Regions from separate parts of the Bacteroides sp. AM23-12 genome, predicted to be linked through region 2. Evidence: riboswitches for the same ligand, from Rfam matches in the RefSeq annotation. Region 2 holds a riboswitch; the other holds the start of a gene.
What was found. A riboswitch is a leader RNA that binds a small molecule or an ion and turns the genes downstream of it on or off. The one in region 2 is predicted to bind thiamine pyrophosphate.
Positions count from the first base shown of each region.

Region 1 (7,857 bases), on a different contig from region 2:
CTGACGTTCATTCTTTTCGATCAGACTGTTGGCAGCACAGACAATGGTTTGCGTAGAACGATAATTCTGCTCCAGTTTAAAGACTTTCGTATTAGGATAAACCTTCGTGAAATAAAGGATATTATCAATATCCGCTCCACGGAAAGAGTAGATGCTCTGCGCATCATCGCCTACCACACAAACACGCTGATTTTCTTTCGTCAGCTGGAGTACGATACTATGCTGGGCATAATTCGTATCCTGATACTCGTCCACCAGCACATAACGGAACTGCTCCCTATAACGGGCCAGCACTTCCGGAAAGTCGCGGAACAGAATATACGTATACACCAGCAGATCATCGAAATCCATAGCTCCCGCCTGACGGCATCTTTCCCAGTAACGGGTATATATTTCACGGACAGCGGGCACTTTGGCTGCCATATCTCCTTCATACGCTTCTTTGTTGGCAGCATATCCCGTAGGAGAAACCAAATGGTTTTTGGCACTTGAAATGCGGGCCTGCACCATCCCCGGCTTATATGTCTTTTCGTCCAGTCCCATCTCCTTGATGATGGAACGGATCAGACTTTTACTATCCGCCGAATCATAAATGGTAAATTGGGAAGTGAATCCGATATACTTTGCTTCGGCACGGAGAATGCGGGAAAAGACGGAATGGAAGGTACCCATCCACAAATAACGTGCCCGCTCCATGCCCACCTGACGGGCTATACGTTCTTTCATCTCACGCGCCGCCTTATTGGTAAAGGTCAGTGCGAGGATGTTCCACGGTTGATAGCCGTTTTCCAGCAGATAGGCAATTTTATAAGTCAACACACGTGTCTTTCCCGAACCTGCACCGGCTATCACCAGCGAAGGCCCGTCGTTATAAGTCACTGCTGCACACTGACTCTCATTTAATTCCTCTATATAGTTGGTATTCATAACAGCATTATAAAAACAATGAGGATTTTTAACAAACCCTTGGCGTTCAAATTTGTTTCAATACGACAAAAGTATAACATTCATTTGACAATGAAGATATTTTTATGAATTTTCATCACTAACTATTTAACCTAATCACTCAAAGCAATGAAAAAGAGTATATTTTTATCATTTATTTTATGTTTGTGCCTTGTCGCCTGCATACCACAGCAAGCAATGGCACAAAAGCAAAGCCGCATGGAAAAGCTGCTGAGGTATCTGAACGACAATGACGCCGACAAATGGCAGAAGAACAGGGAAAAACTGGATGACGAAACAAAGGCGTACTATGCCGAAGATTTATCATTGATGGACGTCCTCAACGACCTGTGGAACGGACAGAGCGAACAGGCAGCCACCCTCTATTTCGGCTGCTACGAGAAAGCCGCCCAAAATAACTTCCCCGGTATCTGTGAAGGGGAAAAGATTCCGCTTTCTCAGATACGGGACAAGGCGGACCAGTCCATTATCAACCTGCTGGAGGCCTCGAAAGATAAAATTCCTTTCAGCCGGGCACTGCTGGACAGCATTCACGCCACCGAATATCCGGTTGACTCCGCCATGCTGCAACGGCTGCAGAACATCCGCGAGGTGGCGCTGCTGGAAGGAATGCTCAAAGCCCCCACTCCCATCATCTACCAGACTTACGTCAAGGAGTATCCCAACGGAAAATTTATCGCACAAGTCAACGCCTCCGAAAACGTACGGCTCTACCAACTAGTGAAGACCACCCCGACTCCTGCAAACTTCAAAGCCTTCTTTGAAGACCCCGAAATGCAGAAGTATTATCAAGACAGAGGTCCGCGCCCCTATCTTGCCGAGGTCCGTACCTTATATGATGATTTCCTGTTCCAACGTATCGACAGCCTGAAAAAAGAAGGAAATGCCACCGCCATCCGGCAGATCATCGATGATTATAAGAATACACCTTATCTGGCCACCGGTGCACGGACTCACCTGAACGATCTTGAATATCTCAGTGAAAAGGCAGACTTCGAGCTTCTGAAACCGGCAATAGTCAACTCCGAATCGCTCGGTTTATTGCAGGAATTCCTCAAAACACACAAGTATAAGGAATTTCGTGACCAGGCAAAGAATTTGCGTGCTCCATTTATCCTGCAAGCCATTGTTTCCACCCCGACTACCGTGAAATATTACACTCAAGGACGATTGATAAAGTGCTGCGAAACCGACAGCACCGGCAATATTACGACCAGCTACACCTACAATGACAAGGGGCAGCTTACCACCACATTATCCGTGACTGAAAAGAACGGGCAACCCATCAACGAGGTGCAAACCAGCAGGCTGTACGACCCGCAAGGCCACTGCATCTTCGAAGTGAAAACTAATCCGAAAACCAAAACGGACTTTTACCGCCGTGCACGCCGCATCGGTATCGACGGTAGTATCGAAAGCGATTCTCTAAAATACATGGACGGCAGATATACCGTCAGCAGCTACAACAAGCAGGGATTACTGACGGAAACCAAAGAGTACAACAAGAACGGGGAAATGGAGGGATATACAGTCAACAAATACGACGACAAAGGCAGAATGACCGAATCTCAGCATCAGAATATGCTCTTTGTCAATTCGCCCAACCAGATTCTCTCGCAAAAAGAACTGTATGAATATGATAAATACGGATACCTCACCCGCATCGTCTACCAACGTATCTTCGGCAACAGCCAGAAGACGTCCGGCTGCCTGACCTGCCTGTACGACGAGTACGGAAACCGGATCGACGGTGACTCCTATTACGAATATGACAATACGGGACAATGGATATGCCGCACCAGCTATGACAACCCGCAGCAAGTGGAACGTATACAGTACATTTATAAATAAAAATAAAATACCGTGAACCTTTTGCGAACTATGGCTGTTATTATAGTATAACAAAACCATTTAAAGTTTTGACAATATGAATACTATATTAATGTCTTTAATAATTATGACCATGACTTACGAAATGCCTAAACTTCCTTACGCAAACAATGCGCTGGAACCTGTAATCAGTCAGCAAACGATAGATTTCCATTACGGAAAACATCTGCAAACATATGTAAATAATCTGAATAGCCTTGTGCCCGGAACAGAATATGAAGGCAAAACGGTAGAAGAAATCGTTGCCACCGCTCCCGATGGAGCTATCTTCAACAACGCCGGCCAAGTGCTGAATCACAATTTATATTTCCTCCAATTCGCTCCGAAACCTTCGAAAAAGGAACCGGCAGGCAAACTGGGAGAAGCCATCAAACGTGATTTCGGCAGCTTTGAAAACTTCAAGAAAGAATTCAATGCAGCAGCAGTCGGATTGTTCGGTTCAGGATGGGCCTGGCTGTCAGTAGACAAGAACGGTAAACTGCATATCACCAAAGAAGGAAACGGCAGTAACCCTGTACGCGCCGGACTGAAACCACTTCTGGGTTTTGATGTGTGGGAACACTCCTACTATCTGGACTACCAGAACTGCCGCGCCGACCACGTAAACGCCCTGTGGAACATCATCGACTGGGATGTGGTAGAAAAACGAATGTAACCGGACTCATTAAAATTAAGCTAAACTATACTATTGAAAAGGTCGTTGTGAATTTCACAGCGGCCTTTTTTCTAGCATAAAAAACTAAACTATCTATTGTATTTCAAAGGCATAATTTGTATTTTTGCAATAGCCGAAAATCAAAACAGACAATTATGACACTTCAGCTAAAAAATAAAAAATGGCGCATTGTCTACGTTATTTCCTTTCTTTTATTCTCCTTTACAGGCAATGCGGCTATTCCGGAAGAACCGGAAGAGGAGATTCTTTTCGTGACGTCCTATAATTCCGATACTAAATATACCTACGATAATATCAACACGTTCGTAGAAACGTACCGCCAACTGGGTGGCAAGTATTCCACCATCGTAGAAAACATGAATGTTACCGACCTCAATCAATCCAGAAAATGGAAAAAAAGACTTACCAACATTCTGGACAAACATCCGAACGCCAAGCTGGTTATCCTGCTGGGTGGCGAAGCGTGGAGCAGTTTCCTGCACCTCGAAGACGAGAAGTACAGACAACTGCCCGTATTTTGCGCTATGGCATCGCGCAACGGCATCCGTATTCCGGAAGACTCTATTGATATACGGACTTATGAACCTCAGAGTATCGACTTAACGGAAAGAATGAACAAATACAATATAATATACTGTAACACATATGAATATGATATCGATAAGGACATAGAAATGATGCGAAGCTTTTATCCGGATATGGAGCATTTAGTGTTCATCTCGGACAACACCTACAACGGACTTGCCGAACAAGCGTGGGTAAAAAAGAATATGAAACGCTATCCGGAAATATCGACGACCTATATTGACGGCCGTATCCACACCCTTGATGCTGCCGCCAAACAACTACGCGATGTCCCCAAAAATTCGGTTGCACTACTGGGTATCTGGAGAATTGACAATCGGGGCATAACGTATATGAACAACTCTGTATATGCTTTCTCCAAAGCGAATCCAGAGTTGCCTGTTTTCAGCCTGACTGCTACCGCCATCGGTTATTGGGCAATCGGAGGATATATCCCCCAATACGACGGGATAGGGAGAAGCATGGGAGAACAGGCTTATCAATTTCTGGACAAGGGGAAAAACAATGTCGGCCACATTCATTTGTTGCCCAACAGATACAAATTTGATGCCAACAAACTGCATGAATGGGGATTTCAGGACAAGAAACTACCTTTCAATTCACTTATCATCAACCAACAGGTGTCTTTCTTTCAGGCATATCGGACGGAAGTGCAATTCATCCTGTTTACCTTCCTTGTACTGATAGGCGGACTGTTTATCTCACTGTATTATTATTACCGGACAAAAATCTTAAAGAATCACCTTGAGAAGACTACAGCCCAACTAAGGGAAGATAAAAAGAAACTGGAATTATCGGAAATTGCACTACGTTATGCCAAAGAGCGTGCCGAAGAAGCCAATCAACTGAAAAGTGCCTTCGTATCAAATATGAGCCACGAAATACGGACACCGCTGAACGCCATTGTCGGCTTTTCCAGCCTGCTGATCGATACCGTGGAAACAACGGACGAGCAGAAGGAATATGCGGATATCATCCAGACTAATTCCGAATTGTTATTGCAACTGATCAGTGATGTACTGGATGTATCACGTCTGGAATCAGGCAAACTGCTGTTCAAGTATGAATGGTGCGAACTGGTAAATCATTGCCAGAACATGATCACACTGACCAGAAAGAACCGGACAAGAGATATAGATGTCAGGCTTCAGATGCCGAAAGAGCCTTATATGCTCTATACCGATCCGCTACGTTTGCAGCAGGTTATCATCAACTTACTGAACAATGCGTTGAAGTTTACTCCCGACGGCGGAAGTATCACGCTGAATTATGAAATAGATGAAGAAGACCAGTGTATGCTGTTCTCTGTGACCGATACAGGCTCGGGCATCCCCGAAGACAAGCAGGAACTGGTATTCCAGCGTTTTGAGAAGCTCAACGAATTTGTGCAGGGAACAGGCTTGGGACTGGCAATCTGCAAACTGACCATACAACGCATGGGAGGCGATATCTGGATTGACAAGAATTATAAGAACGGAGCACGGTTTGTCTTTTCTCATCCTATCAAAAAACGGGAATCGGAAGAAAAATGAAAAAAAACCGGATAATTTGATGAATCTTTGTTTCTTTTTCGCTTACTTTGCTCCCGTAAAGACAAAGGGGTGCCCCAAAGAGGGGCTGAGATTATACCCTAGGAACCTGAGGCAGTTAGCACTGACGTAGGGATTGTGTTTCTTTCTTATCGCCTTTCTATATAAGCACGCTCTTTGTATTTACTTTCAACTTATTAATACTGATAGGACAATGAAAGTACAAGTTAACAACAAAGAGGTGGAAATGATTCCTGCTTCTACCCTTACACAACTGGCTGCCCAACTGGAACTTCCAGCACAAGGCATCGCTATTGCCGTAAACAACAAAATGATTCCACGTTCCGAATGGGAAAAATTCGCATTACAGGAGAATGATAACCTCGTGGTCATCAAAGCGGCTTGTGGAGGGTAAAAGTATGGTCAGTCTACAATTTATCACCCACCAGACCGATCGGTATACTTATTTCGAATCGGCACTCATGGCACTTGAAGGAGGATGTAAATGGATTCAGCTACGCATGAAGGAAGCTCCGTATGAAGAGGTGGAAGCTGTTGCCCTCCAACTAAAGCCTCTCTGCAAAGAAAAAGAAGCGATCTTACTTCTGGATGATCACGTCGAACTTGCCAAAAAGCTGGAAGTGGACGGAGTGCATCTGGGCAAAAAAGACATGCCGATAGATCAGGCACGACAATTACTTGGAGAAGCATTTATTATCGGAGGTACGGCAAATACATTCGAAGATGTCGTACAGCACTACCGTGCCGGAGCGGATTACCTCGGCATCGGTCCTTTCCGGTTTACCACTACAAAGAAAAACCTGAGTCCTGTTCTGGGACTGGAAGGTTATGCCGCTATTTTATCTCAGATGAAAGAAGCGAATATCGAACTGCCGGTAGTAGCCATCGGAGGAATCACCTGTGAGGATATACCCGCCATACTCGAAACCGGAGTGAACGGAATAGCACTTTCCGGAACGATTCTTCGGGCGGAGGATCCGGCAGCGGAAACACGAAAGATTTTGAACATGAAATGTATAATCAAATAAAATAATTGAAAAGTGGAAAAGTTAGTAATTGCAGGCCGTGAGTTCGACTCCCGCCTTTTTCTGGGTACAGGAAAATTCAATTCCAATGAAGTAATGGAACAAGCCATTCTGGCATCGGGCACTGAAATGGTAACCGTAGCAATGAAGCGCATCGACATGGATGACAAAGAAGACGACATGCTGAAACATATTATTCATCCGAATATCCAGTTGCTACCCAACACATCGGGAGTACGCGATGCGGAAGAAGCTGTTTTCGCCGCACAGATGGCACGTGAAGCTTTTGGTACCAACTGGCTGAAACTGGAAATCCATCCGGATCCGCGCTATCTGCTCCCCGACTCTATCGAAACCCTGAAGGCTACAGAACAGCTTGTCAAACTGGGCTTCATCGTATTACCCTATTGCCAGGCCGACCCTGTGCTCTGCAAACGACTGGAAGAAGCCGGTGCCGCTACCGTAATGCCGCTGGGTGCTCCCATCGGAACTAACAAAGGACTGCAAACCAAAGAATTCCTGCAGATTATTATCGAACAGGCCGGTATCCCCGTTGTCGTAGATGCCGGAATCGGTGCACCGAGCCACGCTGCCGAAGCAATGGAACTGGGAGCTTCTGCCGTACTGGTAAATACCGCCATCGCCGTAGCAGGCAATCCGGTAGAAATGGCGTTGGCCTTCAAAGCCGCCACCGAAGCCGGAAGACGGGCATACGAAGCAGGACTGGGTCTGCAGGCTGATAACTTTATAGCAGAAGCAAGTTCACCTTTAACTGCATTTTTGGAATAAGTAATAGGTGATAAGTAATAGGTAATAAGTAGGGAGTAGTGTTTGTTTCACTATTCTTAATAATACGATAATAAAATTCTATGGAACAAAAAATAAAATTTTCCCGTTCTCAGAAAGTGTATCTGCCGGGTAAACTCTATCCGAACATCCGTGTAGCCATGCGGAAAGTTGAACAAGTGCCCAGTGTCAGCTTCGAAGGAGAAGAAAAGATAGCTACTCCGAATCCGGAAGTATACGTATATGACACCAGCGGTCCGTTCAGTGACCCGTCAATGAGCATTGATCTCAAGAAAGGACTTCCCCGCTTACGTGAAGAATGGATTGTGGGACGCGGTGACGTAGAGCAACTCCCCGAAATCACTTCGGAATACGGACA
Region 1 is NZ_QTLF01000004.1:75,349-83,205, forward strand. Features, by position in the region: gene DW640_RS05580 (ATP-dependent helicase) at 1-927, opposite strand, end outside; gene DW640_RS05585 (RHS repeat protein) at 1,075-2,817, shown strand; gene DW640_RS05590 (superoxide dismutase) at 2,894-3,511, shown strand; gene DW640_RS05595 (HAMP domain-containing sensor histidine kinase) at 3,667-5,649, shown strand; TPP riboswitch at 5,705-5,799, shown strand; gene thiS (sulfur carrier protein ThiS) at 5,861-6,061, shown strand; gene DW640_RS05605 (thiamine phosphate synthase) at 6,066-6,695, shown strand; gene DW640_RS05610 (thiazole synthase) at 6,708-7,481, shown strand; gene thiC (phosphomethylpyrimidine synthase ThiC) at 7,562-7,857, shown strand, end outside.
Region 1: another riboswitch for thiamine pyrophosphate. It lies ahead of thiS (sulfur carrier protein ThiS); the one in region 2 lies ahead of pnuC (nicotinamide riboside transporter PnuC).

Region 2 (7,857 bases):
TCATCGACGATCATGGGATTGGCTATGGACGGAGCTATTGTAGAAGACAGAGCACCGGGATTCGGAACTAACAATGACGCACTCTGGGCCGCACAAGCCTATCTGACTCCCCTGACGGTGCCTTTACGTTATTCCAATGGAATGCTTCCTGCTTATGGGAAAAACGGAGAACAAATCTCACCATATATCTTGTTGAACCATACCGGATTTAAAAAGGGAAACCGGACCACTATGAACATCAATTTCACCTTACGTCAAGACTTCGGAAAATGGATCAAGGGTTTGACTGCCAGAGGAATGTTCTCGTATAACAATAACAATATACACAACGTAGTCCGCTCCAAAATGCCGGACCTATACAAGGCCTTTGGCCGTTACAATGACGGTTCATTAATGACACAACGTACGGTATCAGCCAGTAACATTCAATTCGCCAAGAGTGCTGCCAGTGACCGGAGATATTACTTCGAATCGCAACTTGCCTATGAAAGACTTTTCAATCAGGAACATCGTGTAACCGGTTTGATACATTACTATATGCAAAGCACCGAAACCACCGAAGCAAATGATGAAATTTCATCTATTCCCAAACGTTATCAAGCGTTATCTGCCAGAGCCACTTACTCTTATAAAGATGCTTATCTGATAGAAGGAAACGTAGGATACACCGGTTCCGAAAACTTTGAACCGGGCAAACAATTCGGTTTGTTCCCTGCAATAGCCTTAGGATGGATCCCGACCCAATACGAATTTATGCAGAATCATGCAGGATGGCTCAACTTTTTGAAGATCAGAGCTTCTTATGGTGAAGTTGGTAACGATCAGATCGGTGGTGGACGTCGGTTCCCATATCTGACGTTGATTAACTTTGGAGGTGGTAGTCGTTGGGGTTCCAATGGATTGACAGAAAAACAAATCGGAGCCAACAACTTACATTGGGAGGTAGCCAAGAAATATAACCTGGGTATCGACTTCCAATTTCTCAATGATAAAATAGGTGGAACGGTAGATATCTTCAGAGACACTCGTGATAATATCTTTCAGGAAAGAAAAATGATGCCTTCGGAAGTAGGCGTCGTGACCAACCCATATACCAACGTAGGACGTATGCGCAGTAGCGGTATAGATGGTAACATTTACCTGAACCAGAAAATAAACGAAGACAACTCTTTCACGGTGCGTGCCAACATGACATATGCTGTCAGCAAAGTTGTACATTGGGACCAAGATGCGGTGCGCTACCCTTACCAATCGTATAGCGATGTAAATTATGGTGTTATGCGCGGTTTGGTTGCATTAGGCTTATTTCAAAATCAGGATGAAATCAACCGAAGCCCGAAACAGACATACGGCGAAGTACGCCCCGGAGATATCCGCTATAAAGACGTGAACGCTGACGGAAAAATTGACGATGACGATATTGTTCCTATTGCACACTCCAATGTACCGCAAATTCAATACGGTTTTGCACTGGAATACAGATATAAAAGATGGACTATCAGTGCTTTATTCACTGGAGCAGCCAAAGTTAACTTCTTATACGGCGGTTCCGGATTCTATCCCTTCTCAGGCGGAGAAGTCGGCAACATTCTATCCATCGTAAACGACCCGAAGAATCGTTGGACACCGGCATGGTATTCAGGGGATCCTTCTACAGAAAACCCGAATGCACGTTTCCCGCGCCTGACTTACGGAGAGAATAAGAACAATAACCGTGCTTCTACTTTCTGGCTGGCAGATGGTTCTTACCTGCGTTGGAAATCATTGGATATTTCCTATCGTATCGGAACGAATAAAGTACTAAGGACAGTGGGCATCAGTGATATGAATCTGCAATTTGTCGGACAGAATCTGGCAGTATGGGATTCAGTGAAACTATGGGATCCGGGACAGGCATCTAAAAACGGCGCCGTATATCCGCTACAGCGTACTTTCTCTTTACAGTTAACAGCTACGTTCTAATTGAAAACTATTATGAAAAAGATATTAAAGAAAAGCCTTCATATTCTATGCACGACACTGGGGATCATCCCGTTCATGCTGACTTCATGCAACTATCTGGCAGTTGATGAATACTTTAACGACCTGACTCCACTCGACTCCATCTTTGCCAGACAAGATTATCTGGAGCGTTATGTGTGGGGAACTGCGGCATTAATGCCCGCTCAAGGCAACTTGTTTTCCGGTTCCTACGGTCCTTACGAGACTGCGGTAGATGAAGTTCTTCTGTCATGGCAGAAAGCTGAGTACGCCGGTACCTACTTGTACGCAGACAAAATTACGCAAAACGATTCTTACTACAACATGTGGGGACAATACTACAAAGGTATCCGTAAGTGTAACACTATCTTCACCCGCATCGATGAATGCAAAGACCTGAAAGGATTGGACAGACGTGAAATTATGGGTTTGACTCATTTCATGAGAGCTTCCTTCTATTTCTATCTGTTGGAACTTTACGGACCGGCAGTCATCCTTCCCGAAGAGCCGCTGTCGGTAGATGAAAACATTGAAAACTTGTCATTCGAACGTAACACGTACGATGAATGTGTGGAATATATCTGCAAAGACCTCGAAGAAGCTTACAGTCTACTGGACCCGACGCGCCCGAGCACTCAATTCGAACGTCCTACCAAATATGCGGCAGCCGCCCTCATGTCACGTGTCCGGCTTTATCAAGCTTCCAAGTGGTACAACGGCAATCAATATTATGCCGACTGGACCACTTCCGACGGACGAAACATGATAGCCCAGCAATATGACCCGGTGAAATGGGCGAAATCAGCTGCTGCCTCCAAGAGAATTATCGATAGCGGTATTTACTCATTATACACTGTACCCAGCGATGAAAACACGTATGCATCCTCTCAGGCGTCACAAGCGGAATTCCCGTTAGGAGTAGGAGGAATCGATCCTTACCATTCGTATATAGACATGTTCAATGGAGAAGCACTGGCTGTGAAAAACCCTGAACTTATTTATGCTACTCCCTTGAACAACAACATCATTTCAATCGCCTTCCCGTTGAAACTGGGAGGATGGAACGGCTTAGGAATCACTCAGAAACTCATAGATGCCTACTACATGAAAGATGGAGAAGATTATGTGCAACAACCTGATTATTATGAAGAAGCGGGTACTGTACCTACCATCGCCACAGGATATGAGCTGAGACCAACCGTTGCCAAAATGTATCTGGACCGCGAACCGCGTTTCTACGCATCTATCGGATTCTGTGAATGTTTCTGGCCCGCAACTTCGGTAACAGGAACCGAAGCTCCCAACGTGACTAACTTTACAGCAGGATATTACGTGAATGGCAACTGTGCAAAACAGGCTGCCAATCCAGAAGACTATAACTTAACGGGATATACTCTAAAGAAATATATCCATCCGGAGGATAACTGTACCAGTCATACAGGTGCTAAAATAAAACCGAAAACATTCCCTGTATTCAGATATGCGGAAATACTGTTGAACTATGTAGAAGCATTGAATGAACTGAAAGGAGAACCGGAATATACGGAAGCGGCAGATAACACCACTTATCATGTTTTGTATAATCCGGAGGAAATCATGTACTACTTCAACATGATTCGTTACCGTGCCGGATTGCCGGGCATCACCCTTGCCGATGCCAGCGATCAAGTGAAGATGCGTCAGTTAATCATCCGCGAACGCATGATCGAATTTGCGTGCGAAGGAAGAAGATATCATGACCTGCGTCGTTGGGGACTAGCAGAAACAGAAGAAAACAAACCGGTACAAGGTATGGACGTTACCAAGAAGACAACCGAAAGAGACCAATTCTATACTGTTGTCAATGTAGTTCATAAGTATGCATTACGCAGCTTTGACAGGAAGATGTACTTCTATCCTATTCCGAGAGCCGTATTGGATAAAAATGCCAAACTGAAACAAAATCCAGGATGGGACGGATTCGGAGATTGGTAACTTTCCCCTTTCTATCATATAACTGATTATTAATCATATAAAATTGAACATATAATGAGATCAATATACAAAATAGTGGTCTGTTCTTTGTTAACGCTCTCCATCACTTCTTGTGAAAAAGACCTGCTTGAAAAAGAACAATATCAGAAAGAAATCTACCTGATCGGTGCTTACAACCGAGTATGGACCACAGAAGTAAGCTACAGTAACGAAGAAGTGAAAACTTATTTCACGGTCAGCAGTTCCGGTACATTAGCATTAGACCGAGATGTGAACGTAAAAATGAAGATCAACGAAGAGTTGGTAGATATTTACAATAAAAAATACTGGACCGTTCTGAATGAGGACAAATATTATAAATCACTGGATACTGATTTATATTCCATTCCTTCTTTGGAGAATACGGTAATCAAGCACGCTGAAGGTATTTCCGCCGAAGTTCCTGTGTTGATAAAGACAGCAAGTCTGAAGATTGACCAGTCATACGTCATCCCCGTCGAAATAGAAAGTACAACAGGATATCCGATAAGTGAATCCGGATATAAAATGTTGATTCTATTAAAATTAAAGAATGACTATTCGGGCAGTTACCAGATGAGTGGGCATACCACCTTAGAAGGAGAAACTCCGAAGACGATTCAGAAGCCTAAAACGATTAAGCCTACCGGAGTCAACACTGTCAGACTATTCTATGCCATGAACAACGAGAGCGACGAGAAAGCTGATATCCAAACGGGTACAATAGAACTGACCATCACGGATCAGATAGTGGAAGGCACTAATGATGTAAAGAAAGTTTTGATCAAAGCATGGGATGCTGAAAACGGACCGGTAATTATCGACTCAGGAGAAAGTACCTACAACACAACCGCCAAAAAGTTCAGCCTCAAATATACGATCGGTAACACGCTATATGAAGAGCAACTGACCAAAGAAAAAGAAGTTTTATAATACACGACAAATGAGGAGAAGAGGAGATTTCACGGCATTGCAAAAATGCCGCTGAAATCTCCTCTTCGTTTTTTCAACGGAGGACTTGTTTTTACATGATTCCTTGTTTTCCTTCTGCTAAATTCGTAATTTTACCGCCGATTCACGCAATAGGGGTGCCCTAACATGACAGGCTGAGAACATACCCATAGAATCTGATCCGGGTAATGCCGGCGTAGAGAACGAATAAATAAGCAAATATGGAAATGAATTATCTGGAGATATTCGGTACGTTTATCGGTATTATCTACCTGTGGCTGGAGTATCGCGCCAGTATCTATCTGTGGCTGGCGGGCATCATCATGCCGGCCATTTATATCTTTGTTTATTACGACGCGGGGTTGTATGCCGACTTCGGCATCAACATCTACTATCTGATAGCTGCCATCTACGGATGGTTCTTCTGGATGTGGGGACACGGGGAAAAGAAAAGTCTCCCCATTATACATACCCCGTGGAAATGCTATCTGCCACTATTCCTTGTGTTTATCGTGTCTTTCGTCGGCATCGCCCGGATACTTATCGAATACACAGACAGTAACGTTCCGTGGCTGGACAGTTTCACAACGGCGTTGAGCATTGTCGGAATGTGGATGCTGGCACGCAAATACATCGAGCAATGGTTTGCCTGGATTCTTGTCGACATCGTCTGTTGCGGACTTTATATCTATAAAGATCTCTATTTCACCTCCGCATTGTACGGACTTTACTCCATTATAGCTATCTTTGGCTACTTCAAATGGAAAAAAATAATGAACATGCAATGATAAACGAACACTATATACCCCAAGCCGTCATACTTGCCAACGGTGAATATCCTGCGCACGAACTTCCCCTGCGTCTTTTGGCAGAAGCCCAATTCGTCGTTTGTTGCGACGGGGCCGCCAATGAATATATTTCCCGCGGACATACTCCCGACGTGATTATAGGCGATGGAGACTCGCTCCTGCCGGAATATAAAAAGCGTTTTTCCTCTATTATCCTTCAAATTTCGGATCAGGAGACGAATGATCAGACCAAAGCTGTCCATTATCTGCAAAGTAAAGGGATACGGAAAATCGCCATCGTAGGTGCTACCGGCAAACGGGAAGATCATACGTTAGGAAACATCAGCCTGCTCATGGAGTATATGAGAAGTGGTATGGAAGTACGGACAGTCACTGATTACGGGACATTTATTCCTGTGAGTGATACGCAAAGTTTTGCCTCACATCCCGGTCAGCAGGTCTCTATCATCAATTTTGGAGCTGAAGGATTAAAAGGAGAAGGATTGTTTTATCCGCTAAGCGACTTCAGCAACTGGTGGCAGGGAACACTTAATGAAGCAACAGCAGATGAGTTTACCATTCATTGTACAGGAGAATATTTAGTATTCCTTGCTTATTAAATCCCTGTTCCGGAAAAATATTCTTTCATCTGCCTTACTACTGATAGTTTCCTACTGTGGAACTATTATTTTTTTGCCTAATGAAACTTTAGTTTCACGGTCTTGGAACTAGAGTTTCCAGCGCTTGAAACTTTAGTTTCTGCAGTTTGGAACTAAAGTTTCTTCAGCTTGAAACTATTGGTTTCAAGGCTTTGGAACTATAGTTTCATTGCATGGAAACTAACTAAGCTAAGGTATTCCTGACTTATCATTCCAAGAGGTCAGTATATTATTGTAGCAGGATATAATAACACAGCGTGACGACATTGTGATAGCAAAATATGCTGTCACAATGCCGTCACGCTGTGCTGTCACCTCTTTATTAGTTTATAATCAGTGCGTTATCTATCATTTGGTGACAGATGACAGCAATTTTGGATATTTCAATTCTCTAGTAGAGCGGCTCAAAGCAATTTATTCCTTTTCGTATTGTTATGAGCTAAATGATAGTCGGTTCTATCTTCCATTCTCCTCCTTCGGGAAGGAGGAGAGTTGAGTTACTATTGTGTGCTACTGTTTAGTTCATTCCTAAACAGATTTGAATTATTTCCGCACGTCATTTATTTTTTCCGGCAAATACAATCCTTCAAGTGATCGTTGATAAATCCCGAAGCCTGTAAGTGAGCATAACAAATCGTTGTTCCAAAGAATTTGAATCCGCGCTTTTTCATGTCCTTACTCATTGCATCGGATTCGGGAGAAGATGCTGGAATCTCGCTCAATGAACAAAAGGTATTGACAATAGGCTTTCTGTCGGGAAAGAATGAGAGAGTGTAGTCGTAAAAACTACCGAACTCCTTTTGTATAGCAAGGAATTGTCTGGCGTTGGTAATGGTCGATTTGATTTTCAGACGGTTTTTCACAATGCCTTCAAAGTGCATCAACCGTTCTACATCTTCATCGGTCATCTGTGCCACCTGCCCGGCATCAAAATCGCAAAAGGCTTTGCGATAACCCTCCCGTTTTCTGAGGATGGTTATCCAGCTCAGCCCCGCCTGGGCACTCTCCAGCACAAGAAACTCAAACAGCGTCTTGTCGTCAGTAACTAAATTTCCCCACTCCTGATCATGATATTTCACATACAGTTCGTCGGTTCCACACCAACCACAGCGTCCGTTTACTATATCTTGCATAATTATTTCTTTTATTCCTTGCTTTAACAACCCAATCAAACAGAAAGCAAATACTTCTTGAAGTCTGCAAATTCTTTCGTCATTTGCAAGCTCTTCTTCTCCCCTTTCATAAATTCCTGCAACTTGGCAGGTATTTCTACCGCTTCGCCAATGATACTTTCTACAGTTTCAAGGAATTTAGCAGGATGAGCAGTTTCAAGGAAGACTCCCGTTTCGCCTTGTTTCAGTCCTTCTTGCAAAGCGCGATAACCGCAGGCTCCATGAGGATCGAGCAGGTAATGATGTTCCTTCCAGGTTTCTTTCACAGTTTCGCGAATCTGCTCGTCGGTATATGTAGTTCCCGAAATCTCAGCG
Region 2 is NZ_QTLF01000020.1:81,826-89,682, forward strand. Features, by position in the region: gene DW640_RS15965 (TonB-dependent receptor) at 1-1,962, shown strand, start outside; gene DW640_RS15970 (RagB/SusD family nutrient uptake outer membrane protein) at 1,975-3,954, shown strand; gene DW640_RS15975 (BT_3044 domain-containing protein) at 4,009-4,905, shown strand; TPP riboswitch at 5,047-5,142, shown strand; gene pnuC (nicotinamide riboside transporter PnuC) at 5,145-5,711, shown strand; gene DW640_RS15985 (thiamine diphosphokinase) at 5,708-6,331, shown strand; gene DW640_RS15990 (DNA-3-methyladenine glycosylase I) at 6,931-7,503, opposite strand; gene thrC (threonine synthase) at 7,539-7,857, opposite strand, start outside.